One region of the Metasolibacillus sp. FSL K6-0083 genome, then DNA from elsewhere that is predicted to be linked to it. Evidence: riboswitches for the same ligand, from Rfam matches in the RefSeq annotation. Region 1 holds a riboswitch; the other holds the start of a gene.
What was found. Region 1 has a riboswitch for FMN ahead of MHB51_RS05925 (ECF transporter S component). Riboswitches for the same ligand answer to the same signal wherever they lie in the genome.
Positions count from the first base shown of each region.

Region 2: linked by a shared signal. The riboswitch ahead of ribD (bifunctional diaminohydroxyphosphoribosylaminopyrimidine deaminase/5-amino-6-(5-phosphoribosylamino)uracil reductase RibD) and the one ahead of MHB51_RS05925 (ECF transporter S component) in region 1 are both predicted to bind FMN.

Region 1 is NZ_CP152046.1:1,222,850-1,239,201, reverse strand. Features, by position in the region: gene MHB51_RS05945 (response regulator transcription factor) at 1-106, shown strand, start outside; gene MHB51_RS05940 (ATP-binding protein) at 99-1,871, shown strand; gene MHB51_RS05935 (RNA polymerase sigma factor SigX) at 2,037-2,564, shown strand; gene MHB51_RS05930 (hypothetical protein) at 2,564-3,781, shown strand; FMN riboswitch at 5,236-5,412, shown strand; gene MHB51_RS05925 (ECF transporter S component) at 5,671-6,255, shown strand; gene MHB51_RS05920 (GNAT family N-acetyltransferase) at 6,310-6,759, shown strand; gene MHB51_RS05915 (hypothetical protein) at 6,798-6,977, opposite strand; gene MHB51_RS05910 (ABC transporter substrate-binding protein) at 7,143-8,810, opposite strand; gene MHB51_RS05905 (MFS transporter) at 8,903-10,093, shown strand; gene MHB51_RS05900 (UV damage repair protein UvrX) at 10,208-11,461, shown strand; gene MHB51_RS05895 (YolD-like family protein) at 11,536-11,886, shown strand; gene MHB51_RS05890 (aconitate hydratase) at 11,861-12,208, shown strand; gene MHB51_RS05885 (helix-turn-helix transcriptional regulator) at 12,300-13,421, shown strand; gene MHB51_RS05880 (PLDc N-terminal domain-containing protein) at 13,418-13,618, shown strand; gene MHB51_RS05875 (ABC transporter ATP-binding protein) at 13,615-14,508, shown strand; gene MHB51_RS05870 (ABC transporter permease subunit) at 14,771-15,553, shown strand; gene MHB51_RS05865 (glucosaminidase domain-containing protein) at 15,818-16,352, opposite strand, start outside.
Region 2 is NZ_CP152046.1:662,604-678,955, reverse strand. Features, by position in the region: gene MHB51_RS03055 (C39 family peptidase) at 1-84, opposite strand, end outside; gene asnB (asparagine synthase (glutamine-hydrolyzing)) at 108-1,934, opposite strand; gene MHB51_RS03045 (methyltransferase domain-containing protein) at 3,258-4,016, shown strand; gene MHB51_RS03040 (serine hydrolase domain-containing protein) at 4,159-5,199, shown strand; gene MHB51_RS03035 (PLP-dependent aminotransferase family protein) at 5,462-6,847, opposite strand; gene MHB51_RS03030 (FMN-binding negative transcriptional regulator) at 6,965-7,615, shown strand; gene MHB51_RS03025 (NADPH-dependent FMN reductase) at 7,888-8,430, shown strand; FMN riboswitch at 8,626-8,743, shown strand; FMN riboswitch at 8,826-8,944, shown strand; FMN riboswitch at 9,027-9,145, shown strand; FMN riboswitch at 9,228-9,345, shown strand; gene ribD (bifunctional diaminohydroxyphosphoribosylaminopyrimidine deaminase/5-amino-6-(5-phosphoribosylamino)uracil reductase RibD) at 9,445-10,476, shown strand; gene ribE (riboflavin synthase) at 10,486-11,118, shown strand; gene MHB51_RS03010 (bifunctional 3,4-dihydroxy-2-butanone-4-phosphate synthase/GTP cyclohydrolase II) at 11,134-12,321, shown strand; gene ribE (6,7-dimethyl-8-ribityllumazine synthase) at 12,337-12,801, shown strand; gene MHB51_RS03000 (GNAT family protein) at 12,920-13,450, opposite strand; gene MHB51_RS02995 (dynamin family protein) at 13,804-15,612, shown strand; gene yfkAB (radical SAM/CxCxxxxC motif protein YfkAB) at 15,674-16,352, shown strand, end outside.

The DNA of each region.
Region 1 (16,352 bases):
TGTAAAGCGTTTACGTGAAAAGTTAAATCGCGTGTCTGAAAGCGCAGCGAAAATGATTGTAACGGTTTGGGGCGTAGGCTATAAATTTGAGGTTGTGAATGAATAGAATATGGAATAGTATTGTCGGGAAGCTGTGGGGAACCATATTGCTTCTCGTTTCCTTTGTATTATTTATCTTCACGGTGTTCATGCTGGAGTTTTTAGAAAATTATCATAGTGCCAGGGCCGAAGAGACATTGCGCCAAACTGCCTCGACAATTGCGAACATTGTTGATGGCGATTTAACAGATAATTCACCCTATGAAATTATTCGCAGTGTATTACACGAGGGGACAAATGCGCTCATTGTAGAAAATCCTGATGGTGCTGTTTATGCCATTCAAGAAGGAATTAATCAAGAGGGTATACAAGCGCAAATTTTACAGGATAAAGCGTTCGAAAATATTTATGCAAGTAGCCAGCCAATTTTGCAGGAAATGATTTTACCATCACAAAAGAATGAAGATAAGATGGAAACATACGTTGTACTCGCGTTTCCATTAAAGGGTGATGCGGCTTTACATGGTGCAGTGTTTATTTATCAAAATCCAGATGCCATGCATGAAACAAGTAAGGAAACGACAAAAATTGTCTTTATTTCAGCGCTTATTGCTTTTGTCTTAACGACGTTTTTTGCCTTTTTCTTATCAAGTCGTATTACTTATCCTTTAAGAAAGATGCGTGAGTATGCCTTTGAAATCGCAAAAGGCCGCTTCGATTCACAAGTGCCGACAACACAAAATGATGAAATTGGACAGTTAGCTGTTGCTTTCAACCAAATGGGGCGTCAGTTGAAGCATCATTTAGAAGTAATTAACCAAGAAAAAGAGCAGCTATCGAGTATTTTAACATCGATGACAGATGCTGTAATTACGTTTAATCGTGACAGGACGATTTTAGTTAGCAACCCGCCAGCAGAGCGACTTTTGCAAAAATGGTTTGTTGCGAAAGGGGCACAGAGCACAAAGCCTATTCCTGCTGAAATTTATCATATGCTTGACCATGTGCTCGATTTTGAGGATAAAATTGAAGAAGAAATTGAAATGGATGGCTCCTACTATAGCATTGCCATTAGCCCGCTTTATAGTGGGGAGCTTGTGCGTGGTGCAGTAGCTGTTATTCGCGACCAAACAGAGCAGCATCGTTTAGAAAAGCTACGCTCTGATTTTATTGCCAATGTTTCACATGAATTGCGCACACCCATTGCAATGCTGCAAGGCTATTCTGAAGCTATTTTAGATGGCGTAGTTATCGATGAAGATGAGCGCAATGAAATGATTAAAATTATTTATGATGAGTCACAGCGAATGGGACGACTTGTCACAGATTTACTTGATTTAGCACGAATGGAATCAGGACATATGCGCTTATATAAAAATCTCATTCCACTTGTACCTGTGCTTGAGCGCATGACGCAAAAATTCGCACAAGTAGCAAAGGAAAAGCATGTAGATTTGCGCTTCATCACGAATATCGAAGAGGATGTAGTGATTAATATTGACGAAGACCGCATTGAGCAAGTGTTGACAAACTTGGTTGACAATGCACTGCGCCATACACCTGTTGATGGTGCTGTAACAGTGTCCGCAACTTATGAAAAATCCTATGCAAAAATCGAAGTGCGAGATACAGGAATTGGTATTCCAAAAGATGATTTACCATATGTTTTTGAGCGTTTTTATAAAGCAGATAAAGCGCGAACACGCTCCAAAGGCGGTACAGGGCTAGGTTTAGCGATTGCCCGCAATATCGTTGAGGCACATAATGGAAATATTGCGGTAACAAGCGTTGAAAAAGAAGGAACTGCATTTACTTTTTATTTGCCATTGTAATAGAATAAAAGGGTGTGGGAAATCGGATTTTCCCACACCCTTTATCTATTTAAGAAGGTGAACTATGAATTTTTAAAGTTTAAAATAAGAAGAAATTCCCAATATATAAAATGAAACTTTTTTACTGGATGTACGACTAATTTTATGAGGATGGAGGTGGAATGGATGAAAGAGTCCATTTTCCATCGATTATATGATGAATATCACCAAGATGTATTCCAATTCCTAATCTATTTAGTGAAAAACAGATCTATAGCAGAGGATCTTTCACAGGAAGTATATATTCGTGTGTTGAGAGCTTATGACAAATTTGAAGGAAAAAGCTCGGAAAAAACATGGCTCTTTTCTATCGCTAAAAATGTTGCTATCGACTATTTTCGCAAAAATAATGTGCGAGAAAGGCATACGTTTGATGCCTTTGAATGGGAAAGTGAACAGCTCGTTTCTCCAGCTCGTACACCAGAGCAATTTTTAGAAATGAGTGAGGATATGCGTCAGCTACTAGAGGCATTAGAGCTATGCACTGGTGATCAAAAGATGGTCATCGTTATGCGTTATTTTCAAGATTTGTCGATTGGAGAGACGGCTGAAATTTTAAGCTGGACGGAGAGCAAAGTGAAAACGACACAGCATCGCGCAATTAAAACATTGCGGGGTATTTTAGAGCAGGATGGAAGGGAGGTAAATTCGTGATGAAGACGAAATGGGATGAAGAAAATATTGAAAAGCTTTTGATGCAGGCACCAAAAATCCAAGACCACCGTTCCAAAGAGGATGTTTTTGCAAAACTCCAAGCTGCAGGTGCTTTTGAAGAGCAGCAGCCAGTTCAAAAAACTGTGCGTCGTTCATATAAACGTATTACAAGCTTTGTAGCAGCAGCTGCTGTTACGTGTGCAATTGGTATTCCTATGTTTTTAACGATGACTGGAGAAGAAACTGACAAGGGAAGCGATGTTGCGCTACAGGAGATGGAAAATTACGCTAGCGATCGTGCAAATGTTGACAATCATACCAGTGAAGCTGATGCTGCAAAGGAGACAGCTAAGGAAGAGGCAGCAACTACTTTTTCAACAACGGAGGATATGTCCGAAGCACGTGCAATGACTCCGATTGATTCCACTGCTATTTATGATGATGCAGTAGGTGAAGGGGAAGTATTTACTGTTAGTCTGGCAGGGGACGAGGATGTAAGTATCCCATCTGCAATTATTATTCCAAAAGAAAAACTTGTTGAGGATTTTGGTACAGAGGAGCCTACACAAGTTGATATGTATAATTTATATGCACCAAAGCTCGATGAAGAGGCGTACGGATTTGAGGACACTCATCCGATTGAAGGGGAAATTACTGAAAGCGGACAAGAGCTGATAATTGCACTTGAAAATCAAGAGGGCTATTCAACTAAAAAAAGCATCAAAACATTAAGAGAAACATTTCCTCAATACGAGGAAGTGCTTTTGGAGCAAAATGCCCATGCTGATAATATAGAAACAGCAACAGTGCCTTTAAATCAAAACTATAGCTATTATTTATTTACACAACAAGGGAAAAAATATTATGTACAGCAGCCTCATGCGATATATGAACATGTAGACGAGGCGATTTACGGCATGGTTGGATTCAGCACAGAGCAGTATGAATCCGCTATTATTGAGGGGATTAACTTTACCGTAACTGTCACAGATAATGTCCATGTAAAATTTGAAGAGCCATTGGACTTAGAAGTGCTAGATTATAGGCGAGCAAAGCAAATGCTAGAAGCTATTATGCTAACAGCTGCCGCATTCCATCAACAAGTTGTTTTTGAAAATATTATACAAGCAGCATGGGATACCTTTGATTTTACAAAGCCACAGCCAATCCCTGTAGCGCCAAATGAATTACCACTCGATATAATAGAAGGTACCTGAATAGCATGTGAATACGCCGCTTTCAGGCACCTTCTTGCTTTTGATGAAGTGTTCACTATTTATCCCGCATTAACGGGCAGTAAACCGCCCACTTCCAGACTTAAGTGAAAAATCGGTTGAAAGATAAGTGGGAGGTCGACTGCCCGTAAAAGCCCGACTGGTTCAACTAACAATCCGTGGAGAAAAGCCTCCACAGATTGAAGTTTCACTTTATCCCGCATTAACGGGCAGTAAACCGCCCACTTCCAGACTTAAGTGAAAATCGGCTGAAGGATAAGTGGGAGGTCAACTGCCCGTAAAAGCCCGACTGGTTCAACTAACAATCCGTGGGAAAAGCCTCCACAGATTGAAGTTTCACTTTATCCCGCATTAACGGGCAGTAAACCGCCCACTTCCAGACTTAAGTGAAAATCGGCTGAAGGATAAGTGGGAGGTCAACTGCCCGTAAAAGCCCGACTGGTTCAACTAACAATCCGTGGAGAAAAGCCTCCACAGATTGAAGTTTCACTTTATCCCGCATTAACGGGCAGTAAACCGCCCACTTCCAGACTTAAGTGAAAAATCGGCTGAAGGATAAGTGGGAGGTCAACTGCCCGTAAAAGCCCGACCGGTTCAACTAACAATCCGTGGAGAAAAGCCTCCTCAACTAACAATCCGTGGAGAAAAGCCTCCACAGATTGAAGTTTCACTTTATCCCGCATTAACGGGCAGTAAACCGCCCACTTCCAGACTTAAGTGAAAAATCGGCTGAAGGATAAGTGGGAGGTCAACTGCCCGTAAAAGCCCGACCGGTTCAACTAACAATCCGTGGAGAAAAGCCTCCTCAACTAACAATCCGTGGAGAAAAGCCTCCTCAACTAACAATCCGTGGAGAAAAGCCTCCACAGATTGAAGTTTCACTTTATCCCGCATTAACGGGCAGTAAACCGCCCACTTCCAGACTTAAGTGAAAATCGGCTGAAGGATAAGTGGGAGGTCAACTGCCCGTAAAAGCCCGACTGGTTCAACTAACAATCCGTGGGAAAAGCCTCCACAGATTGAAGTTTCACTTTATCCCGCATTAACGGGCAGTAAACCGCCCACTTCCAGACTTAAGTGAAAATCGGCTGAAGGATAAGTGGGAGGTCAACTGCCCGTAAAAGCCCGACTGGTTCAACTAACAATCCGTGGGGAAAACCCTACTGATTGAAGTTTCACTTTATAAAAGGCTATTTCAATCTTTTTAACTTCTTTCAGCAGGTGTCCAAACACCTGCTGAATTATTGGAACTCGGTCTAAGAAAAGACCATATTAAAATAACGACGGAGTGACTAACATCGTGTTGGTTAGATTTGCGGCGGATGTCGCAGATTTTTCTAACGGTAAGGGTATGTATAAAAAGAATTCCAAGCAAAAGGGTTTACTTTTAAAAAGTTTCTTTTATAATAGAGGGTGTAACAACAAATTTAATATTGATTCATCTTCGGGGCAGGGTGTAATTCCCGACCGGCGGTAATTGAAATCGCAATCTCCGACCATTCACTTGGAGGTCATTGCTTTCGTATTTCATAAGCCCGCGAGCCCGCTTTTGCGGTGCAGGATTTGGTGAGATTCCAAAGCCGACAGTATAGTCTGGATGGGAGAAGGTGAAGGCGCAGTCGTCATTTCTCGGAAATGTCGTATTTTGCTTTAAAAAAGTCTGGTAATATAGGCTTGTTTAAATGCGGAAATTTATGACAAAAACGCTTTGGCAGCATGCTTTTTAAGCATGGTCGAAATTAGTAATACGACTTTTTTAAGCTTGCCTATTTCTCCCTTATACAATTTATTGTATAAGGGTTTTTTCGTGAATGGCATAGGACTGTCCTTTCTTCTTGCAAGAGTGAATCAGCAAAGAGGAGAGATTTTTTATGCGTAAGCAAAACTTGAAGTTACGTTCAACTGTAACAATCGCAATGCTAAGTAGCATCTCATTTTTATTAATGATGCTCGATTTTCCACTGCCGTGGTTTCCAGTATTTCTAAAAATTGATTTTAGCGATGTACCAGCGTTGATTGCAGCGATTACAATGGGACCAGTTGCTGGTATTGTAGTAGAATTGATTAAAAATATTTTAGATTGGCTGTTTAAAGGAGCCCCAACAGGTGTTCCAGTAGGACATATGGCGAATTTTGTAACAGGTATTTTGTTCATTTTGCCAACTTATTATTTTTATAAAAAATTCAAGACGATTCCTGGCTTAGCAGTAGGTTTAGCAGTAGGAACGTTTGTGATGTCTATTGGTATGAGTATACTGAACTATTTTGTGTTTTTACCAATGTATACTTATTTCTTAGGCTGGGGCTCATTTGATATGTATGAGACAATTGTACTTGGTATTTTACCGTTCAATATTATTAAAGGGATTATTATATTAACTGTTGCGCTGCTCCTATTCCGCACGATGAAAACATGGATTGACAAGCAGCAGTCCACCTATTTATCATTAAAATAATCACAAGCCGAGCTGCTCTATAAGCTCGGCTTTTTTATAAGGAAGTGAATAAAAATGATTCGAATGCTCACAGCAAATGAACAACTACCGATGGACTTGCTTTTATTAGCGGATCCATCAGAAGAAATTGTAATTGATTATATAAAACGTGGATACTGTTATGTGGCAGAGCGTAATGGACAAATAGTTGGTGTTTATGTGTTGCTACCAACAAGACCACATACCGTAGAGCTTGTCAATGTAGCAGTAGATGAACAATGGCAAGGGCAGGGAATAGGTAAGCAGCTTGTGCTACATGCGATTGAAAGTGCAAAAATGGCACAATATAAGACAATTCAGCTAGGCACAGGTAATTCTAGCATTGATCAGCTTGCGCTTTATCAAAAATGTGGCTTTCGCATAGTTGGCGTAGATCGCGATTTCTTTATCCAGCATTATGATGAGCCGATTTTTGAAAACGGAATTCAATGTGTAGACATGATGCGGTTAGAAATTGTACTTTAAGTTTGAACAAGCTGTCTAGAGGTGTTTTCATTTTCCGTTTATCTAGTCGTATGGCTTGGACTTTGAGCGATGACGGTAGCTACAATAATTAAAATATTTGTTGACGGGGCTGTCCAAAAAGCCGTGCATAGCCGGCATTTTGGACAGTAGCGATGATGTTTCGCAAAATGTTGATTCATATAAACAGAAAACGCCTCTTTTAAAAATGGGATGAACATTGGCTTTAGCAGTGTACTCCTTCAGTAAAAGTGGAGCGACGAAAACATTTATTTCAATGAGGTGTCAAAAAGAATGGACTTTTCAGACAGCTCCGTCATCGGATTATTTATAGGCTATTTTCGATACTTTATATACAAAAAGAGGCAAAGCTCGTTATTGCGACGCTACATTTGTTTTTGATAAATTTTGCGATAGTCAATTTTGCCATGTGTATCGAATTGAATATTATAAAATGGACGGTCTTTTCTTATATAAAATACGTGTTGGCGATGTGCTAAAAATTTTAGCGTAAAGGTGTTAATTAAGTGTTCTTCTATTTTATATAACAGATTCATTGCTTGGCTGTCATCTTGGCACATAGTTGCTTGCTGGAGCAATGCTTGCACTTCCGCATTGCTAGAAAAAGCACTAATAGGAGAGCGCTCGCTGTCTAATCCATATAACCAGCCAAGTAGCTTGTCATCCCCAATTGCAATACCACCAACAAAAATATCGTAATGCTGTACACAATAGTCTGCCGATGCATGGAAAGGCATAAGTGTTAATTCGTGTGGGATGTGATGGGCTGTTAAAAATGAGCTTAAAATTTGTGCTTCCCGCAAATGGTTGGCATGTGGCCGAATTTGCTGTACACCGATACGTAAATAAGGAAAATCAAGTGTCGGTAGCGGAAGCGGTGATTGCTGTTGTCTGTTATTTGTCGTTAAAAAGCTAGTGGCTATTATTTCACCTTCTTCTGTTAAGCAGTAGCTTGCTGCATCAATTGCCTCAAATAATGCACGTCGATACTTTTCATCCTGCAATGGCCCACGTGCCGCATTGAATATAATAAAATCGGCTCCCTGCTCTTGAAAAACGATTTTTTGTTGTGCTATATGTGCAGCAAAAGGAAGTGCACTGATGCCAAACTGTTGAATGTTTTCTGTAAAAAGAATATCCACATCATCAATCCATGGTCGCTGCTTAAAATATTTCGGAAATACGGAGAGTCGCATATGTTGCTCATTTTTCTCAGCGATATAAAATGCACCGCAACCAGGCGGGATGCCTTTTGCACCTTCTTCAATCCATTTTACAGGTATAATAGAAAAGCGATAACTACATAGTATACGAGGGAATAGCATTGTTGGCTGTGCAAGCTCTATTGTAAAATGATATGGGCTTGTCACAGTCAATCGCGCCTCTGGTAATAGTTTTCTCATACAAGCGCGCTTTAAGGAAGCAATGACATCCTCGCTTGTGAGCTTTGTTCCATTGTGAAAGTAAATATTTTTACGCAATGTAAAAGTCCATTTTTTTGCGTCGCTTGTGTGATAGCCGTAGACTAAATTAGGTTGCACACGCTCTGTTTCTATACAATAAACAAATAAAGGCTCATGTATTTGATTGTAAAAATGCATATCGTGCCGAGAGTTGCCGTTTAACGGGTCATAATGAAGCTGAATATTTGGATAAGGATAGCGAAAAACATCGCGTTCCTCCTCATTTGAAAAGCCGTAACGTTGCTGTAGCCAATTTTCTACTTGTGGATGTGAAATTACATCGTGCTCTTGTAATAGTGCATAGGCCTCTTTAAATTGTTGCTGCTCCCAATAATGGTCGAATGCTAAATAAATAGCTTCTAGCTTTGTTAGCTGTAAAAGCACTGTAGGCTTTTTCCCACGACCTTGTGTAGTATGCCATTTTAGCCATCCACGTTCCTCACATTTTTTTATAAGCACCTTCGCATAGCGTGCAGAGCAGCTCCATATTTGCGCTAACTCTGCAATAGATGTTGTGCTACTTTGTCCGACTTCAAAACGCCCATATAGTTTTAAAATGTATTGAAACATAGCTCCTCCTTTAAAAGGTGAACAATAAAAATAAAGTGCTCACTTTTTGTTCCTCTATTTTTATTTTACACTAAATTGCAGGAGGTGCTTAGATGAATTTATATCATAATCGTAATTTTTTATTGTTGTACATAGGGACAATCGCATCAACGATAGGCTACCAGCTTTATAATTTTATTTTGCCACTTTTTATATATGATTTAACAAAATCGGCACTGGCAATGAGTACGATGCGTATGATTGATTTTTTACCGAATATTTTGCTAGGCATGCTTGCAGGGGTGCTTGTTGACCGTATGAATCGCAATAGGATGCTTAAATATACAGGTTTTATTAAAGCGGTGCTTGCGACATTGTTAACTGTCATTATTTTGTTAGATACCGTGCAGCTTTGGCATATGTATATTTTAGGTTTTTTCATGGCAACTGTTAGCTATACATTTGGGAATGCGCAACATGCGATTGTGCCACAGCTCTTTGAGAAGTCGTTGATGACTGAAATTCAGGCTAAATTTTCGTTTATTAATACGCTGTTTTCAATAGTAGGTCCAGCAATTGCAGGGATGTTGCTCGTTTTTATTGCCTATGATTATTTATTTATTGTTTATGCATTCTCGTTAGTTGTTATTTGGTTGAGTGTTTTTTTATTAGACGCGACACCAACACCGGAAAGAGCGCATAAGCAATCTATTTTAGCCGATATGAAAGAGGGATTTATCGAGCTATTCGGTAATAAAACATTATTTTATCCGACGATAGCTATTTTATTTAGCAATTTAGCGACGAGCTTTGTCATTGGGGTGCAAGTTTTTTACGTAGTTGATGTGCTACAGGAAACGAAGGAGCAGCTTGGATTTATGTATTCAATTGCTGCTATAGGAGGTCTTATAGGTGCTAAATTTATTCAGCCTCTACGCAGAAAATGGACGCGCGGCAAAATTTTTACGACAATTTATTTAATCGATAGTTTCGTGCTGCTGTTATTCTTTTTTGCGACAACCTGGTGGCAGCTTGGTATGTTATTGGCTATTCGTACATGTACAACAATCATTATCAATATTATTTATTTAGCCATTCGTCAAGAATCAACACCGAATCAGTTATTGGGACGTGTTGCAGGCACATCCTCTATGTTTATGAAGCTTGCACTACCTGCTGGTTTATTTATTGGAGGAGTATGGGCGGAGACGCTACCAATTCCGTATATTTTCCTTCTTTCAGCTTGTATCGTCTTTGCTATTTATATTGTGCTGACAAAACAGCAATTCAGTACAATACAGTAATTTTAGGATTGTCGGGTATATGCTCTGACAATCCTATTTCCTATATATACCACTTGTAAAAACAAACGAATGTTCGTAAAATAAGAACAAACGTTCTTTGGAGGAGTGGTTAATTTGTATGCTAATTGTCCAGACCGCGTAATTGTCTGTATCGATATGAAATGCTTTTATGCAAGCTGTATCGCAATGTTGGAAGGACTTGATGTGGAGCAGGAGCCGATTGCGATTGTTGGAAATCTTCATCAAGCAGGCAGCATTGTACTCGCTGCCTCACCACCGATGAAGCAGCATTTCCATATTAAAACGGGCAATAGACGTTATGACATACCAAATCATCCGAGCATTAAGCTATTTGAGCCGAAAATGGATTTCTTTTTACAAATGTCGATAGAAATTACGAAGTTAATCATGCAATTTGTTCCGCGTGAAGCCATTCATGTGTATAGTGTCGATGAAAGCTTTATTGATTTAACAGGTACTGAGAAGCTATGGGGTGCACCAGAAGAAACAGCGATGACGATTCGGCAAGCGATATACAATCAATTTGGTATTCCGTCCGCTGTTGGCATGGGTCCAAATATGTTAATGGCAAAACTAGCGCTCGATTTAGAGGCGAAAGCAACAGGCTTTGCGAAATGGACTTATAAGGACGTGCCACAAAAGCTTTGGCCCATTGCTCCACTATCGGAAATGTGGGGGATTGGACGACGTATGGAGTATGCTCTAAATAAAAAAGGGATTTTTAGTGTTTATGATTTAGCACATGCGAATCTTAAAATGCTTGAAGATGAGTTTGGCATTATAGGAAACCAATTGTATTATCATGCGTGGGGCATTGATTTATCGACATTTGAGGAGCCAGATACGAAGGAGCCGATGAGCTTTGGCAAAGGGCAAATGCTTATGCGTGACTACCATACGCATGAGGAGATTTTAATTGTTTTACTGGAGATGTGCGAGGATATCGCAAAAAGAGCAAGGATGGCTGGCTATATTGGAGCAACTGTTTCGCTTGGCGTTTCTTATAGCCGCTCGGCGCTGGAAAAAAACTTTTATCGCTCTAAAACAATGATTGAGCCGACGAATGAAACAATGAAAATGTATGAAACTTGTAAAGAGCTATTTAACATTCATTTTGCAGAACAGCCTGTGCGTCAGCTTTCTGTACGTTTATCTAATTTACAGCCACATGGCAGTATTCAGCTCGATTTGTTTGATGAGCAAAAAGAGCAACGGCAAATGCTTGGCTATACCATGGATGCGATTCGCGAGCGTTTTGGCGCTACCTCATTACTGCGAGCTGTATCATTTACGACAAGTGGCACAGCCATGCAGCGTGAGCAACTTGTCGGTGGACATTTAAAATAAAGTAAATTGTTAAATTCAATTATGCAGAGGCTTAATTCATCAGGTTGTTAATATAGGATAAAGGAGTGAACGTGATGTTGCGTGACCGAGGGAATAAAAAATGGTCTGCCATGATGCTGAGCGAGCATATGGAAATGCTGCGCAATTTAGAAAAGGAGCAGATGAAAGAGTATCCTTTAGAACGTGCGGAATGGGAGTTAGAGCATTTGCAACAAACTGTGCAATACGCTCTTCAAACAAAGGCAATAATTTGCCTTATTTTATGGCAGGGGTCGTCTTTTCATGAAGTCATCGGTGTTATTACAGCGCACCAGCAGGAAATGCAGGAGCTAGTTGTTACAACATCTACGCAAACGAAGCGAATTGCTATTTCCTCACTTTATTCAGCACAATTAATGGATGAGTATGATGATTCACTGCAATGAGCGTCAGTTGGTCCATAAGTTTATTATTTTAGAGCTGACAATGCGCACATTACAGTATGATTTTTCACTGCTGTCTACATTAAAAATGCATAGATTTTATACACATATTATGGAGAAACTCGTCAAAAAATTGCGCTTAGAATACGAGACACATAAGCAATTATTGAAGAAACAAGGCATACGCTTTGTGCAACTTGTGAAAGTAAATGAATATTTTTGTGATGTGATACTGGCAACATCAGGTGAGGATTTAACAATACGCTATGCCAATCAAACATTAAAAAAAGAGGTAGAGCGGTTGATTTTACTTTATTTTGAGTAAACTAACGGTTGACTTGTTCTACGAAAATAAACAAACTCTCGCTAGGTAATTGGGCGAGGGTTTTTTATAATGAAAGTAAGGAGGCGGGAGGATGGAGCATTTTCAATTTGCTATAAAGCTAGCTACGAAACGAAAAGAATTAGGCGTGACACAGGAGCAGGTGGCACAGTATGTAGGTGTGTCAAAGGCAGCGGTATCGAAATGGGAAAAGGGGCAGAGCTATCCAGATATTACATTGTTGCCGAAGCTCGCAACTTATTTTAATATGACGATTGATGCATTGTTAGGCTATGAACCACAAATGACAAAGGCACATATGCGAAAAGTGTATGCGACATTAGCCGAAAAATTTAACAAGCATAGCTTTGCTGAAGTACAACAAGAGATGGAGGAATTGCTTGCGGAATATTATGCGTGTTTTCCTTTTCTTCTACAAATGGCACAGCTATATTTGAATTATTATAAGCAGGCAGATGATTCTGGAGCGATTTTACAGCGAGTAGATGAGCTATGTCAGCGCATTATGGAGCATTGTAGTGATGTGAAGGTTATTTATGAAGCAGAGATGCTGTTAGCCTATGTCAAACTGGAGCAGGGGCAATTTGAGCAAGTGCTAGAAATTTTAGGTGAAGAGGCGCGTATGCAATATGGCTCGGAGCATCTTATTGCTATGGCACTATCGATGCGTGGCAATCAAGAGAAGGCAAAGGAAATATTGCAGGTGAGCATGTATCAGCATATGCTTGGCACAATTAGCAGTGCTACAAATTTATTGCAATATGAAGTAGAGAATCCAAGTCATTTTGATGAAACTGTTCAACGAGTTGAGGCAATGTTGCAGTTATTTACAATTCAAAGATTAAATATGAATGCTGGGCTTGTCTTTTATTTACAGGCGGCGGCAGGTTATATACAGCAACAGCGTGAGCAACAGGCAATCGAAATGTTAGAGAAGTATTGTCAAATATGCTTAAATATTAAATTTCCAATCGAGCTACGTGGAGATAGCTATTTTTACCTGCTAGATAATTGGATTGCCAACAATATTCATCTCGGTGCACAAGCGCCACGCGATGAGCAGTCCATTAAGCGTGATTTACTTGCAAGTATTACAAAGCAGCCTGTTTTTGCAAGTGTTGTGCAGCATGTAAGATTACAAAAGATGCTATATAGAGTAGCGCAATATTTACAAATTGAGGAGGAGATTGTGTGAGTGAGCTTCAACAAATACCTTGGGCATTAGTAGCGCCAATTTTAGTCGTGCAGTTCATTTTAATGATTGTTGCATTGATTGATTTAAAGCGTATTTATGCAACTAATGGACCGAAATGGATATGGCTAATACTTATTTTAATTAGTGGTATATTAGGTTCCATTGCTTATTTCATTGTTGGGAGACGACAGGCATGACATTATTACAAGTTGAGCAATTGACAAAAAACTTTGTGGGGAAAAATGTGGTGGACGGCGTAAGCTTTGAATTAGAACCGCTAACCGCCACAGCACTTATCGGTCCAAATGGTGCAGGGAAAACGACGACGATGTCAATGATTGTAGGGTTGTTACAGCAAACGAGCGGTACGGTTACGATGCAAGTAGTACAGGATATACGGGGGAGCGTCGGCTTTCTACCACAGTATCCACAATTTTATCCTTGGCTATCGGCTTTAGAATATGTAGAAATGGTTGGAAAATTGAGTGGCGTGCCTGCAAGGGGCTTGCGAGAGAAAAGTATCAAAATGCTAGAGTATGTAGGATTAGGTGATGCACTACATAAAAAAACAGCAACTTTTTCTGGGGGAATGAAGCAGCGTCTCGGTATTGCCCAGGCAATTATTCACGAGCCAAAGCTGTTGCTATTAGATGAGCCTGTATCAGCGCTGGACCCTATTGGACGACAGGAAATAATGAATTTATTAAAAGAATTGCAGCAGCAGACAACGATTTTATACTCAACGCATATTTTGCATGATGCCGAAAAAATGACGGATCAGGTGCTATTTATGAAAAATGGACAGTTAGTAGAGCAAGGTTCATTAGTATCAATTCAGCAAAAGTATGCTGACCCAAGATATCATATACAATTTGTCCGGGAGCAGGAGGCTGCGAATTTCGCAGTGCGTTACGCAGGACAGCTTGATGGTCTTTCTGTTTATTTACCAATACAGCAGACGATGCAGCAAGTACTACAATTATTGGCTACAGAACAATTAGAGATTGTTAAAGTGGAGCGTGTAACAGCAAGCTTAGATGAAATTTTTATTTTGATTCAGCAAATGTCGGATACCCCAAAGGCGTAACAACAAGAATCGAATAGTTAACTGACTATAAAGTGAAACTTCAATCAGTAGGCGCTTTTTCCACTGAATGTTAGTTGAACCAATCGAGCTTTTACGGGCAGTTGAATTCCCATCTATCCTGAAGCTGATTATCACTGAAGTCATGATGTAAGGGGGTTACTGCCCGTTACTGTGGGATAAAAATAGAGTCCTCGACGACTGTTGCAAAGAGCTTGCTGAAAGTGTCGGTAGAGGCATAATTGATGAGAAAGGTGGCGTAGCAATGACACAATTTTCGGTATTGCTGAAAAAAGAGTTTTTAGAAAGCTGGCGTAGCTTTAAATTTTTATGGATACCACTCGTTTTTATATTTTTAGGTGTTACAGAGCCATTAACTAATTATTATATAGAAGATATTTTAGCAGCAGTTGGCAATATGCCGGAAGGCTTTGAAATGCTTTTTCCTGAGTTGACTGCGGCTGATATTTTATTATCAACAACGGGACAATATCAATTGATTGGGCTACTTGTTTTAATTAGTGCATTTATTGGCTCTGTAAGTCGGGAGCGCCATAATGGAACCGCGACATTATTATATGTTCGCCCAATTTCAGCAGCAGTTATTTTTATGAGTAAATGGATGATGGCTTCCATCGTTAGTATAGTAAGTGCAGTACTAGGCTATTTGGCAAGTATGTATTATACAGTCATTTTATTCGGCTCGGTTGCCGTTGATGATTTTGTAAAAATGCTATTAACCTATTGTGTCTGGTTAGTGCTTGTAATGGCCATTACAATTGCAATGAGCGCAGCATTTCAAACAGGTGTGGCAGCAGCAATTGCTATTATACTTATACCAGTCGGTCTATTTGTTGACTCGGCAATTGGAGGATTTTGGACTTGGACACCTTGGAAACTAGTGAACCATGGGTTAAGCTTTGTGACTGACACAATTATTATGGCTGATTTTCAAATGACATTGCTCTTTACAGTAATTGCAATTATTAGTTTTAGTGGACTCGGCATTTTAGCAACAAAGCGTAACTGGCGTTTAACAAAGGTATGAAGAAATGTCTGAGAGGGCGTGTCTGAAAAAATATTTTGAGACACGCCTTCACGACGAAAATAGTGACCATTTATCCCGCATTAACTGGCAGTAAGGCGACCACTTTAAGGCTTGAGTGAAAATATGCTAAAGGATAAGTGGGAGAACAACTGCCCGTAAAAGCCCGATTGGTTTAACTAACAATCCGTGGAGAAAAGCATCCACTGATTGAAGTTTCACTTTATTGTGACAACCACTGGAGCCCGCTTTTTTAGATAACTTTTATTATTGGATAGGCGTTTCATAAATCATCAATGTTTGCCCTTCCTGTAAAGAGCTTGATTGGAGCTTATTCCACTGTTTCAGCGATGTGATGCTCACATTATAGCTTTCTGCAATACTGTTTAAAGAATCATCTGCTGATACAGTGACTGTTGTTTTATTTTCAATTGGATAATCATATTGAGTGAGGTCATATTGTTCAATTAATTGATTTAACTTCTGTTCATAATTTGTATCGGTAGCATAAGTACCTGTTAAATAGCTTGTCACATCACGATAAGAGGAAGTATTACTTTTAAAGGTAGCGTGATAGAATGCTTTATCCCATGACACACCATTGCGTAATAAATTAGCATAATCTCGCAAGGAAGCCTCATAGGAGGGGTATTTCCGAAATTCATCTAAAATCGTTGTTAGATTACCATTTCCATCGTCCTCTTGTGTTTCCAACGTTACAGAGTTATTTTTATATTTGCCCTTAATACCAAATAAATTGTAATTCGGCTCAGTAGCAAGCCCACTTTGTCCTTTATTACTT
Region 2 (16,352 bases), 560 kb from region 1:
AGCTCTAAATAGAGGTTCGGCATTTTGGCAGCTAGCAAGGATGACTAGAGCGAAAAGTAACATCACTAATAATAATTGTTTCAATTCGTAGTCATCCTTTCAAAAGATTATTGCTTTACAAAATATTCGTTATACCAAACAAGGAACATATAAATCGACCAAATTTTACGCTGGCTATTCGTTGTACCTGTTACATGGGAGTCAAGTAGCGCTAAAATTTTATCACGGTTGAAAAATTGTGCTGCTTCTTCACTGCTAAATAGCGCTCGCACTTGTGCTACATATTTTTCGTCGCGCAGCCAATGGCGAATTGGCACAGGGAAACCGATTTTTTTACGGTTCGCCCATTCTTCAGGTAGCGCCTCACGTGCCGCTTGACGGAATGCATATTTTGTATTTTCTTCATTCACGCGGTAGCGTGTTGGTACAGATGCCGCAACATCCATCATTTCACGGTCAAGAAGCGGTACACGCAGTTCAATTGAATGAGCCATTGCCATTTTATCTGCTTTTAATAAAATATCATCTACTAACCATAAATTTAAGTCTAAAAGCTGCTTTTTCGTTACATCATCATGACCTTGGAACTTTTTGTAGTAAGGACCTACGATATCTGCCACAGAAGGAGCCTTATTAAAGTCAGATGTTAAAATCGCTGTAGATTCGTACTCTTCAAAAATACGAGCTTGACCGATAAATGTTTGCTCAACTGGAAGCTTAGCACGTCTTGCCAAACCACCAATTTTGCTATTTGGCATAATCGTTCCCGCAATATTGGCTAAAGCGCGGATTGGGGAAGGCAGGCTTTTAAACTTCTTCATATTCGGTGTGTCCATATATTCATCATAGCCACCGAATAATTCATCAGCGCCTTCACCAGAAAGAACGACTGTTACATGCTTGCTCGCGAGACGTGCTAAATAGTAAAGAGGAACAATCGATGGATTTGAATGCGGCTCATCCATCATATATTGAATTTTTCCTAAATCTGCAAAGCATTCATCTGAGTTTAAAATTTCATTAACATTTTCAATGCCGAGCTCCTTTGAAAGCTGCACGGCATTGTCAATTTCAGAGAAATTTTCAGCGCTAAAGCCTACCGTAAATGTTTTATCTGGACGAAGGACACTTGCTACGTAGCTAGAGTCAACACCACTTGATAAAAATGAGCCTACTTTTACATCGGCAATCGTATGTGCCGCCACAGATTCACGGACAGCATCATCAATATCCTCAATAATTTTTTCGAGCGGACGCTCTTCGGGAGCATATGTTGGCTCCCAGTAACGCTCAATTGTTAAATGACCATTTTCATACGTCATATGATGAGCTGCAGGTAATTTAAAAATGCCTTTAAAAAATGTTTCATTTAATACAGGGTATTGAAATGTTAAATAAGGCTTTAATGCTTCCTTATTTAGCTCTTTCACAAAATGCGGATGCGGTAAAAAGCTTTTAATTTCCGACCCGAAAAATAGCGTACCATTCATTTGTCCGTAATAGAATGGCTTAATGCCAAAATGGTCGCGTGCCGCAAATAATTTTTGGTTTTCACGATCCCAAATGATGAAGGCAAACATCCCACGTAGCTTTTGCACAAGCTTTGAACCATATTCCTCATAGCCATGGAGTAAAATTTCGCTATCCGTTTGGGTTTTAAACACATGTCCCTTAGCAATTAAATCTTCACGAATCATTTGGTAATTATAAATTTCCCCATTAAAAATTAAAACGAGTGACTCGTCCTCATTAAATAAAGGCTGTGAGCCATGCTCTAAATCGATAATGCTTAGACGGCGAAAGCCAAGGTGAGCTATGCCTTCATTAAATTGACCACCGCTATCAGGACCGCGATGGATAATTTGATTCATCATATTTTCTAAAACGGCTGAGGCTCCTTCAACCTCACCGATAAATCCAGTAAATCCACACATAAATACTAATTCTCCCTTAATGTTTATTGTTGTCAGTCATCGTATATTGCAAGCCGTATCGTTTCAAACAAATTTTCGCCAATCTATAAAAATAATCGTTCCAAGTTAATTTTGAAATTTTATAGTTTAATCAATTTTTTATTTTTAAAAGCTTACTTTAAGTATTATGCCTAAAAACTATGCTATTGGTCAACTGCTTGATATGTAAGGGTTTTATTATGCATTAGTCCCACTTTCCATTTAGAACAAGTGTGAAAGCATTTACAATGGCATCTTTAGTTTTTTAGTACCGTGTGAATCATTTCAGATGTATTACCTAATCGCTCTGCAGTAGCTTTCTCTGGAAAGCTATTATTCATTAGTATTGTTGCGTGAGTATTTCTTAACTAATGAATTATACAGTAAAGTATTGGCTCTCCGGAAAATAGAGAGGAGTTGTCCGAAAAGTCCATTTTGTTTTGACACCGTATTGAAATCAATGTTTTCATCGCTTCCCTTTTACTGAAGGATAACACTGCTAAAGCCAATGTTCATCCCATTTTTAAAAGAGGCGTTCTCTGCTTATATGAATCAACATTTTACGAAACATCATCGCTACTGTCCAAAATGCCGGCTATGCACTGCTTTTTGGACAGCCCTATGCTTTTTATTTTTTTGTGAAATAACAATATACTTTTGGATTCTTATTTGATTTAAAAATCTTCATTTGCCCATTTTTTCTTTCAAGCTTGGTGCTATGTAATAGGAAAAAAATAGTTTTATGAAGTTTGGCAACAACCATTTTAGATATGTTGTTACTTAGTATTATAGATAAAAGAGTGCGTATAAGAAATGGTTTTCTTATAACAAGTAGGAATTAAAAGATTTAATGACAATGTTAAATCGTTGAGATAAAGCTAAAAAGTTTTTATCAGAAAAATTACTTAGAAAATATATCTAGATATGCTAAAGCTCATCTTGTTGTTGATGCCAACTTTGTAGTCTGCAGTATCCTCGAAACACTGCCATGGCTAAGAAATCAACTTGCGCTAGTGTTCCATATACCTTTTCAAACCAAATTCACGGAAATAAAGTTATTTAATTTTAAATGCTCCCTTTTAAATGAACGAGGCAGGTTAATTCAATAAGATATTTATGGACTCAATACACATTGAAATATTTGGATGAATCCTAAAAAAGTGTATAATATAATAATAATCTATAGAAAGTGAGTGATTTAATATGATAGTCAGCTCTTTACCTACATCAAAAAACAAACTTGAGGTGCGGAAGCTTTAATAATCTCAACAAAATTCTTCCGCATATACTATTGGAGGAAATGAAATGTTTAGTTATTATGGTGCATTAAGTACGGAAGTATATGATTTTACCAAACCTGTGGGGTATTCAATTGGCGGTGACATTGAATATTATCTTGAAAGATTAAAAGGAACGAAAGGGAAAATACTTGAAGCTGCTGTCGGTTCAGGCCGATTCTTAATTCCCCTACTTGAAAATGGATTTATTGTTGATGGTATTGATTATTCAACTGAAATGTTAGATTCTTGTCGAAAACGATGCAAAGAAAGAGGCTTAAATCCGAAGCTATATGAAGGGAACTTACGTAGTTTTTCTTTGGAATCAAAATATGAGGCGATTGTTATACCTACTGGCTCCTTTTGTTTAATCGACAATTTTACGGATGCTAAAGACGCTCTGAAATGCTTTTATAATCATCTAATGCCCGAAGGACGTCTAATAGTTGATTTGCTATTACCAAGTAATTGGCGTACAGAAGAAATTACTACTGCAACCTTTCCTCTTTCTAATGAAGAAGGCATTACATTAGAAAGCAAATCAATTGAAATCAACTGGATTGACCAATATACCTTATCTTATTTAAAATACGAGAAATGGAAAGAAGGTAAGCTCGTAGACACAGAATTACAGAAGTTTGCAATGAGATGGTATGGAATGGAAGAATTCAAACTGATTTTAGAAAGCGTTGGTTTTTCTGATATTACTTGTTCTGCCGATTATTCTTTCAAAAGGCAACCATCAAAAGATTGCCAACTCATTACATTTGAGGCTGTACGAAAATAATCTAATCGTACATTTCTGAAATGGGATGTTTGCAAAAGAACTGAGCGTTATTTTTTCGCTCTGTGAACTAGATGAGAATAATAAAATGAGGGACTCACCAAAGATGATGAGTCCCTTTTAATATTCTAAGGAGAGTGAAAAATTGATTTTAAAGAACGTGAATGATTACACAAACTTATTTGAAGATGTACGTACTCATGTGATGGAAAGTGCTGAAAAGTTGGGTGCTAGCGGTGGTGCTCTATTTATTATTCAGAACGATAAAATCGCAAAAGAATCTTATTTTGGTAAGCAGTCTAATGCAAAACTTGCTCGAGATGTTCAAGTAGACACTCAATTCCATATTGCATCTGTAAGAAAAGCTTATATTGGTTTTGCTGCAGCTTATGCTATATACAATGGTTACTTTTCCATGGATGATACAGTTCAGCAGTTTGTTGAAGATTCGAATTTAGTTGCATATGAGGGGGTAACTATTCGTCACTTATTAACCCATACACATGGATTAAAAATTGTTGACGGCAATAAACTAGTAAGTGAATATAAACCTGGTGAATCATGGGCATATAGAGGTCCAAGCATTGATTTATTGACAATGATTATCCGAAAAACAACGGGACAGTCTGTTGCTGAAATTATTAAATCACAGGTTATTGAACCACTAGGCTTTCAATCAACAGAATGGATTAAGATGAGTAAGCCTCATTCAAAAATTGCAAACGCTATTCGAGATGCAGATAACCCATTTTGGACGAAGACGGATGTAGTAGATGGTTCTGGAATGAATATGTATGTGTCTGCACAGGAGCTTGCTTTATGGGGTTACATTCATTTAACAGAAGGGAAATGGGGAGGAAAACAGATTATTCCTAGAGAAATCATTCAAATGGCTACATCCATTCAAACTCCCAACCCAACACTTCCTATTCAGAAGAATGGATTTTTATGGTTTGTAAAAAACACAAACCTTAATTTTAACCAAATAGGCGATACAGTTCCACAAGGTTCCTATCAATTACTTGGCTACACCAATGTAGCTTTGCTCGTCATTCCAGAGGAAAACGTAGTAGCAGTAAGAATGCTCAACCGTTACGGCTCACCTAAAGGATACGATTATTTAAGCGACATTCGGTCTTTTGGAGATACTGTTTATAAATGTTCTATAAAATTAACAATGCAATAGCATTATAATTAAAAGGTGTTGCAGGGATACTCAAATGCATATGAAATTCCACAAAGAGGCACGATTGCTAAGCAACACCATTACGAAATAATTCAACTTTTTTTGTAAAAACAAAACTAAGATTTGCTGAGAAAGAATCCATTTTGATTAATCTTTTTTTCAAGCTGGATTCTTTCTGTTTATTGTTAAATACTAGATTGTAGGATTTTTTTAATCAAACTTTAGCATAAATAATTATCGAAATATTCGGATTTCATAATGGTTAAGTCCAAGCTTCTTTTAAAAGCCGAATACCTAACTGAATTTCTTCACACGAGAGATTGCTAAATCCAAGCTTTATAGCTGGTTCAACTATATGATTTTGTACTGAATAAATGGAAGTAGGATACACTTTCACTCCTAGTAAAGATGCGCGGTTAATTAAACATTCTTCAGTAAGGTTTAAGTGTATTTTCACTAATACAAACAAACCAGATTGCTCTCCTATAATTGAAATCGTATCTTTGAAATGTTTTCTTAATTCCGTAGTAATGCATTGCATTTTTCGCTTATAAACGAGGCGCATTCGCTTAATATGTCGATTCCATTCACCTTCCTGCATAAAATTAGCCATCGCAAGTTGGTGTAGAAGGGAGGCAGTGCATTCGAAAGCTGACCACTGTTTTTTATAGTTCGATAGCAGCATTTCTGGAAGTACCATATAACTAATACGTATTCCAGGAAGAAATGATTTAGAAAAATTACCTAAATAAATAACTCTTGTTGAATCAATAGAGGCAAGAGCCGGAAATGGTTGCTGCGTATAGCGAAATTCACTATCATAATCATCCTCTATTACATAACCTTCTTTACTATTAGCCCACTGGATGAGCTCTAACCTTTCCTTTATCGACATACTAACACCAAGAGGGCTTTGATGGGAGGGAGTAACATAAATGAGGCGAGACAACAGTTCATTTAATTTTGAGAAATCGACACCTGATTTAAAGACGGGGATTGTTTCAATGGACAAATTATGGAATTTAAAAGCTTCTCTTGCACCATCATAGCCTGGGTCTTCGACAATAATACTAGAAAATTCCCTTTTTAAAATTTCGATGAGATTGATTAACATTTGTTGTGTTCCACTACCAATAATTATTGAATCAACACTTGTCCTTACACCACGAGATTGAAATAAATAGGTGGCAATTTGTTCACGTAAACAATGTTCACCAAAAGGGTTTCCATAATAATAGCTTTGCTGTGTATATAAAACTTGATTCGTCATTCTTCGCCAAATTTTCAAGGGGAAATGCTGTTGGTCTACTGTTCCCGCACGAAAATCAATCAGAATATGTTTACTTTCTTTTAATTCAAGCTCTTTATTATTGATGTTCATCAAATTATTTTGAAACAAAGATGAATCTACTTTATTTACAAAATACCCTTTGCGACCTTCGCTGCGAATATAGCCTTCAGCCATAAGCTGTTCATAGGCTGTAAGTGTAGTATTCCTACTTACTGAAAGTGAATTTGCGAGTTCACGAATAGAAGGTAGCTGGTCATTAATTGAAATGTCACCATTCTCAATATACAACTTGAACTGCTCATAAATTTGTTTATATTTAGGTGAAGTATTATTAAAGATAAATATAGTATTTTTCATTTATATAATAACTCCTGACATGCATATTTGTTTATAATTGTACCTTTTTTTATGTCAGTGAACAATGTATGATTTTTTTAATAGCTTAGATTAAATAGATAAAGGGGATAATAAAGCATGTTTATACCAAAGTATTATAAGGTTACGGATTTTAAAGAAATTACAAATTTTATTAATGAAAATTCATTTGGAACTTTAGTTACAATAAAAAATGAAATACCAATAGCGACACATATTCCTTTATTGCTAAATCAGGAAGGGGAAGATTATTTTATTACTGGCCATATGGCTTATGGAAATCCCGCGTGGAGAACTTTTGAAGCATGCAAGGAAGTGCTTGTTATGTTCCAAGGGCCTCATGCGTATATTTCTTCCTCTTGGTATGGACATGAAAATGTTCCTACTTGGAATTACCAAGCGGTCCATGTATATGGAAAGGCGAGTATTTTAGACAAAGAAGAGCTAGTACAGGACTTAACATTATTGCTTGAAAAATACGAGGCTAATCGAGAAAATCCGATTTTATGGGATACACTTTCCCCTGAGTTATTAGTAGCTGAACTTAAAGGGATTGTTGGCTTTAAAATTAAAATAAGAGAAGTTCAAGCTTCGTATAAAATGAGCCAGAATCGCAATGAAGTGGATTATCGAAATATTGTAGCGCAACTACAAAATGAGCCGAACGCTGATTCACACCGTATGGCAGAAGCAATGAAGAAAAGAGAGGAATTTAGAGGCAATAAAAATGCTGCTCAGAAAGAACAGTGAAAACTAATATGTCATATAGGGGCTGTCAGAAAAGGAATACCCTTTCTGACAGCCCCTACTCAATGTAAGTTTTTTGAATATAAAAAGTGAATTTGGGGAAAATAGAATAGGTATAATTTTTTAACTTCTATCAGCACTATTTTTGTGCTAATAGCAAAATGGCATGTATAGGAAGTACGCTCACTGTTAGAGGGTCTTTTGACGTAGGGGAGGCGTTGTTTATCGGGTTTTTAGCCAAATTTTTCGTTTCAAAACATGAGGAGGAGCAAACAATGACAGCATTAAATATTGGTATTATTATTGGTTCAACACGTGAAGGACGTGTAAGCCCACAGGTAGCACAATGGGTAAAGGAAATTGCAAATCAACGAAATGATGCAAACTATACAGTAATCGATATTGCTAATTACAAATTGCCTTTATTAGGTGAGCCGGGGCAGGATGCATCTGGGGCAAAGGGCTGGTCAGAAATTATTGCAAAACAAGATGGGTTTGTATTTATCGTTCAAGAGTACAATCATTCTATTACAGGCGCTTTGAAAAATGCGATTGATTATTTAAGAGTAGAATGGAATAACAAGGCAGCAGGAATTGTCTCCTATGGCTCTGTAGGTGGTGCTCGTGCTGCGGAGCATTTGCGCGGTATTATGGGAGAGCTGTTAGTAGCAGATGTGCGTGTTCATCCAGCTCTTTCATTATTTACAGATTTCGAAAACGGAACAGATTTCAAACCGAAAGATGTTCAGGCAGATTCAGTAAATCAGATGTTAGACCAATTAATTTCATGGTCAAAAGCATTATCTACAATTCGGTAGGTCTGCTATGAGGGGAACGTTAGCGTAATACATTGCTGTTTTTTGAAATATAATCTTTTATAGAGAAGCGCATGCATTTTCTTCGACTAAAAACATTTTTTAAATCTTTCTTTTAATATTTCATAAAATAAAAAACGTTTCTTTTGATAGACTAGATTTTTTGCATTATTGCTGTATAATTAAAGCCAGCATAAATATCACCTTCGGGGTCGGGTGCAAATCCCAATCGGCGGTATAGCCCGCGAGCTTTATTAAGCAGGATTCGGTGAAATTCCGGAGCCGACAGTAAAAGTCTGGATGAGAGAAGGTAGGCAAAAAAGCAACATTCGTGTGGCTTTATTTGAAGATGCCTTTTAACGACCCCACATTTCTAAGTGGGGTCTTTTTAATTGAATAAATTCCTTCGGGGTCGGGTGCAAGTCCCAATCGGCGGTATAGCCCGCGAGCTTTTTTTAAGCAGGATTCGGTGAAATTCCGGAGCCGACAGTAACAGTCTGGATGAGAGAAGGTAGGCAAAAAAGCGACATTCATGTGGCTTTATTTGAAGATGCCTTTTAACGACCCCACATTTCTAAGTGGGGTCTTTTTAATTGAATAAATTCCTTCGGGGTCGGGTGCAAGTCCCAATCGGCGGTATAGCCCGCGAGCTTTTTTTAAGCAGGATTCGGTGAAATTCCGGAGCCGACAGTAACAGTCTGGATGAGAGAAGGTAGGCAAAAAAGCGACATTCGTGTGGCTTTATTTGAAGATGCCTTTTAACGACCCCACATTTCTAAGTGGGGTCTTTTTAATTGAATAAATTCCTTCGGGGTCGGGTGCAAGTCCCAATCGGCGGTATAGCCCGCGAGCTTTTTTAAGCAGGATTCGGTGAAATTCCGGAGCCGACAGTAATAGTCTGGATGAGAGAAGGTAGGCGAAAAAAATTAGCTATGGTGCTAGTTTATTTAGTGACGCCTTCTTCGTAAAAGCCCCCTATTTAAGGTGGCTTTTTATTTTTCAAAGGGAGGTGACTGAATGAGTGACGAACAAGTTATGCAATTCGCTTTGAGCTTGGCAAAATCAGGTAGTAATCAAACTTCTCCTAATCCACTTGTTGGGTGTGTTATTACAAAAAATGAGGAGATTATAGGTTTTGGTGCTCATCTTAAATTCGGAGAGGCACACGCGGAAATTAATGCCTTAAAAATTGCAGGTGAGAGAGCGGAGGGTTCGAAGGTTTACGTTACACTTGAGCCATGTAGCCATGTTGGGCAAACAGGTCCATGTGTTGAGGCACTAATTAGAGCGCAGGTTGCACATGTTTTTATTGCGACGCTGGATCCGAACCCACTTGTAGCTGGACGGGGAGTTCGAAGGTTGGAGGAGGCGGGCATTACGGTAAGTATAGGACTATGTGAAGAAGAGGCAAAAGCATTAAATGAAGCATTTTTTTATTATATTTCACATCGTTTACCTTACGTTACATTAAAGCAAGCCATTTCGTTGGACGGTAAAATTACTGCTGAGATAGGGAAGCAAACTGCAATCACGGGTAGGCTTGTTCAAAAGGATGTGCATTATACAAGGTCAACACATGATGCTATTTTAGTAGGCTCAAATACGATTTGCATTGATGACCCAAGCTTAACGAATCGTTGTAGTACCTCAAACAAACAACCGATTCGAATTGTTATTGATCGTGATGGAAAAGTACCAAATTCAGCGAAAGTTTTTAATGATAAAACGGCTCTAACTTGGCTTTTTACAACAAAATCTCGTAAATTAGCAGGTGTTCGTACGTTTGTGATAGAGGATTGTTCCTTGCGAAATGTATTAAGAAAGCTAGCAGATGAAGGGATTATGACTTTATATGTTGAGGCTGGCTGTAAAATGGCGGATGCCTTTTTACAACAGCAATTCGTACAAAAAATGATTATATACATTGCGCCCAAGCTATTAGGAACAAATGCGCTTTCAATGACAACAATTGCTTTGCAAGAAGCGTTTACTTTTACTAAAGTTGAAAAAATTGGTGAAGATATTAAATTAACGATGATGATGAAATGAGGTGTACAGTTGTTTACTGGAATTATTGAAGAGCTCGGTACGATTGAGAAAATGGCAAAAGGACAGGAATCAATCGTTCTTACAATTGGCGCTAAAAAAGTTATAGCAGATTTGAAAGTTGGCGATAGCATTGCTGTAAATGGAGTATGTTTAACTGTAACAAGCTTTACAAATACGAAATTCACGACAGATGTTATGCCTGAGACGGTCCGTGCAACCTCACTATCGCAATTGCAAATAGGTTCCGTTGTTAACTTAGAGCGTGCTATGGCTGCTAATGGGCGTTTTGGGGGGCATTTCGTATCGGGGCATATTGATGAGGTAGGGACTATTTTACGTAAACGTTCGTTCGCGAATGCAGTTTATTTTGATATAAAAACATCTCATGAATCAACTGCACTTTGTATACCACGTGGGTCAATCGCAATTGATGGTATTAGTTTAACAATATTTGATTTACAAAAAGAAATGGTTACGATTTCGATTATTCCACATACATTTAATCAGACAACACTTGGATTTAAACGTGAAGGTGACCTAGTCAATATAGAAACAGATTTATTAGGAAAATACATTGCCAAGCAGCTACAAACAAAATCAACAACGTTAACGGAGGATTTTTTACAACAAAATGGATTTTAAAGGCGGGATAATATTATGTTTAATACGATAGAAGAGGCAATTGCTGACTTAAAGCAGGGGAAAGTGATTATTGTTGTAGATGATGAGAATCGTGAGAATGAAGGCGATTTTGTTGCATTAGCTGAATATGCCACGCCCGATGTGGTTAATTTTATGGCAACGTATGGAAAAGGGTTAATTTGTACACCGATTGATTTACAAATAGCGCAAACTCTTCAGCTTGAGCCAATGGTTACAAATAATACGGATAAGCATCAAACGGCATTTACTGTAAGTATTGATTATATTGATACTACAACAGGAATTAGTGCTTTTCAAAGAGCATTAACTATCGAAAAAATGCTTGATGATAAGACGGAGCCACAGCACTTCCGTCGTCCGGGGCATGTTTTTCCTTTAATCGCAAAAAAGAATGGGGTACTCGAAAGACCTGGACATACAGAGGCAGCGGTAGATTTAGCAATACTTAGTGAAAGTAAAAAGGCTGCGGTTATCTGTGAAATAATGAATGAGGATGGCACGATGGCTCGTCTACCCCAATTAAAAAAAATGGCCTTAGATTTTAATATGAAGCTTATTACGATAGAAAGCTTAATTCAATACCGTCTTAAAAAAGAGCTAATTATCTCACGTGAAGCAGCAATTCAACTGCCATCACATTATGGTGATTTTACAATGATTGGCTATGCTAATCCAATTGATTTTAAGGAGCACGTTGCTGTTGTTAAAGGGGATTTGTCCAATGTAGAAGCACCGCTAATACGTGTTCACTCTGAATGTTTAACAGGCGATATTTTTAATTCAAAACGCTGTGATTGCGGAGCTCAGTTACAACTAGCACTTGCTAAAATCGAGCAGGAAGGAGTAGGGGCCATCCTTTATATGCGGCAAGAGGGGCGAGGAATAGGGTTATTAAATAAATTAAAAGCATACGAATTACAAGAAAAAGGCTTTGACACAGTAGAAGCTAATGAAATGCTTGGCTTTGCTTGTGAACTACGCAATTACAGTTTATGTGCGCAAATGCTAATAGAATTAGGGGTAACACAAATTCGTTTATTAACAAATAATCCAGATAAAGTAGCGCAGCTAGAGCGATACGGTATAAAAGTAGTAGAACGTGTACCCCTTGTTGCTGGGTTAGTAGAAGAAAATGCTAATTATCTAAATACAAAAAAAGAGAAGATGGCACATTTATTATAAAAGGAGGAATTATTGATGGTAAAAACATTTGAAGCACAGCTTGTAGGTACAGGATTAAAGATAGGTATTGTTGTTGGACGCTTTAATGAATTTATTAATGATAAACTATTAGCCGGTGCAATTGACGGTTTAAAACGCCATGGCGTAGAGGAAAATGCTATTGATGTTGCTTGGGTACCGGGAGCGTTTGAAGTACCCTTTATAGCAAAAAAGATGGCAGAATCTCAAAAATATGATGCTGTCATCGGACTTGGTACAGTTATTCGTGGAGCTACAACGCACTATGATTACGTTTGCAACGAGTCCGCAAAAGGAATTGCTAGTGTAGGTCTACAAACGGGTGTTCCAACTATTTTTGGACTTGTTACAACCGAAACAATCGAACAAGCAATTGAGAGAGCTGGAACGAAAGCTGGTAATAAAGGCTATGATGCTGCAGTTGCTGCAATTGAGATGGCTAATTTATCAAAAATGTTTTAAGCTAGGATAACTTCAATATGTAAGCCTTGGGTCTCTAATTCTCTGAATTACCAAGCGGTAAGGCTGTCTAAAAAGTAAGTTAGGACACTACTTTTTAGACAGCCTAATAAATTTCATTTTAATCTGTTTTTAAGAGCGAGTAAATATTGATGTCTATAAAGCTTGCTTTAGATTTTTCGTATTGTCTAAGCGTTCCTTCAAATGTGAAATTAAGTTTTTGTAGTACTTTGATTGAATTGGCATTGCTAGGCTCTACCTTTGCTTCGATTCTGTTCAACCCTAAGTTTTCAAAAGCATAATGAACCAATGCTTTAATACCTTCAGGAGCATAACCCATGCCCCAATAGGCTTTAGCAATATCATAACCGATTTCTGCTTTCGAGTTTTCGAAGTCTATTGAATTAAATCCGCAAGTACCAATTATTTCATGGGATTTAATTTCAATCATACTGAAGCGAATTGCTTTATTAGCCTGAGCTAAATTTTCTAGGAGCTCAATCATTTCTTTTGCTTGTGTTTCGTCTGTGAAATTAGAAATGTTCATAAATTTAGTTACATCCGGGTCAGACCAAATTTTAAATAAGCTGTGTGAGTCTGAAACTTGCATTCTTCTTAAATGCAGTCTTTTGGTGTTTAATTCTTTTATCAATACTTTTACCTCCAATATTTTTTATAGGTTGAATAAAAAATATTGTCATCCGCGCATAGTTCAGTCCCTTCAAATTGGAATAACTGTATTATAGCAAAAAATAAAATTTTTTTTAGCCTTTAATTAAAATTGCTTTTGCTGCATTCTTTTTAAGCTGGCAAACAATGAATGATTATCAAAATTTGTACATTTATGCGTATTGTCCTACTAAAATTTTATTATTATCATTTACGTGGTTCATATTTAGGTCTTTTTGCTTTTCATCTTTAAGCAAATTAGACTTATCATTAAAAGTAGCCATAAATAATAGTAACTAGAGGGGCTACGTCACCGCACTAAAAAGAGATGGGAGAGTGGAGCGAAATATGGAAACAAATTCATTACATCAACTTATTGAGCGCATGAAGCCACTGCATGTTATGTTAGAACAAAATACATATATAACTGATACAACGAAGCGCCTAAAGCTAATTATTGAGGACGCTCGCGAGAAAGAAGCATTGCTTTTTTTAGGAAAAGAGCGTGTTGGAAAGACGACACTTATTAATGCTTTATTAGGGAGAGAATTACTGTCTGTAAGTACGAAAAATCCAACTAGTGTTAATACATTGATTAAGTACGGTGAGCGTGAATGTGTCAAGGCATATTTTTATGATGGCATGATTGCGACATTCGATATTGATAAAATCCAGTTACTAACAACAGGCGACACTTTTAGTGCTCAAATTATTCGAGAGCATTTAGATTATATTGAAGTTTATATTCAGCATGAGTTATTGCAGCATGCAACAATTGTGGATACGGTTGCGTTGCAAGTAGGCGCGGATAATACTGCTTATTTTTCCAACGTCATGTTGGAGCGGGTGCAAGAAGTATTTTGGGTATTGCGCAATGGCTCTGCTGCAACCTTAGATGAATATAATTTATTAGTTAAAATGAATGAACAAAATATAAAGCCATACTTTATTGTTAATGCTGTCGATGAGCGTGCGGCGACCACTAGCGATTTTATGAAAGAGGAGCTAGCGCGATACGGAGAGCTGTGTAAGGAAATGCTTAGTGTTTCTGCTTTGCAGGCAATTGAGGCGAAAAAAACGAATAATACACAGCTTCTTATTGATTCAAATATTACACAGCTTGCTCAACTAGTGAAAGAGGTTGCTCACAATCCTGCAAAAAAAATGCAGCATACGGCAGAGCGCTTTAGCAGATGGTTAACTCGATTGTATAGTGAATTCGCAATGATTCCAGAGCGGGAGCCTTATTTATCTGCATTTGAAAGCATAAAGAAATACGTAGAGGAAGCCAATGTAGAGTTTTCACTGCAACAGCGAGATATGGCGATTTTAGCTGAATTTGAAGAGGAGTACAAGCAAGCTAGTCAAGTGTTAAAATCAGTCCAAACTTTATATCAGTTATTACAAGTTTTAGCAACTGAATTGTATTTACGTGATGATAGGATTGAACAATTTGAGGGGCAGGCTATTGCTTATCAAGAGGCGGTTCGTGATTATCGAAAATGCCATGCAGAATATGCACAGTTACTTGCGCAGGTCGATAAGCAATTTGAAAAAACATACAGTGTACCTCTTGTAGAAGGGCTGCATAACGCTAATAGTCTAACTGATTATTTTACAGAGCAGATTGGCCGACTTGATGAGCTACAGCAGCAATGTGCCACGCTATTTGAAATAATTAAAGAAAAGGAAAAGGATATTTTTCGTCAATTATACACAGTGCAAAATCATATTACTGCACTAGCAGGTGGGCGATTACAAGCAATTTTGCAGCAAGTGAATGATTTAAGCAGGCAACAGCTAAGAGAGCGCACATTTATGCAGTCCTATTCCGATAAATTAAATGAATTTACTTGCATTGTTGAGGCACAAAACTTTGTGCGCGATGCGATTCGTCCATTTTTACAGAGCGAGGATATTTTGCTATCAGCAGGGCAGCTTGAAAGCACACTAGCAACAATTGATGCCATTGCGGCACTATCATTACCTCATCAGCAGCTTAACGAGCAAATGCCAACATTATTGAATGAGCATACAATTATAAAATGTGATTTTGATTCAAAGTATAAATTGCAGCCATTGCATTTAACGGAGGCGGATGTCGTATCAGCGGAGCTACCAGAGCTTCCCGAAAAACTACTATAAGGCGTAATTGATAAACTCCCTAAACTATGCGAAAATCGTATATGTAGAAAGGGAGTTTTTTATGAATACATTGTATAAACCTCATGATCAATGGGAGAGTTATCATGATATTGATCGCTATGGCAAATTAACCTTATCAAATATTGAGTTCACAACGACGAACTTATGCAATATGCGCTGTGCTCATTGTGCTGTTGGCTACACGCTACAAACAAAGGAAGCACCTGCAATTCCTAGTGAGATTATTATTAAACAACTTGACCGTGTTGAAACACTACGTGTGATGAGCTTTACAGGTGGTGAACCTCTTTTAACAAAACGAGGCATTCGAGATAATTTATTACCGCTTCTAAAATATGCCAAAAACCGCGGCATCAAAACGCAAATCAATTCTAATTTAACATTACCGATGTCGCATTATGAGCTAGTAGCACCTTATTTGGATGTGATGCACATTTCACATAATTGGTGCGATGAAAAGGAATTTGTAGAAACAGGCTTTGCGATGATGCAACAAAAGCCATCTGTTGAAAAAAGAGCCGAGCTATATCGTAATATTTTTGATAATGCCCGTGAATTATCAAAGGGCGGGTTATTCGTATCAGCAGAAACGATGCTAAATCGCAATACATTACCATTTATCGAGAAAATTCATGATGAAGTGGCAAATGAAATGCTTTGTAAGCGCCACGAAATACATCCAATGTATGCAAGCGATTTTGCAAGCGCACTCGATGTGA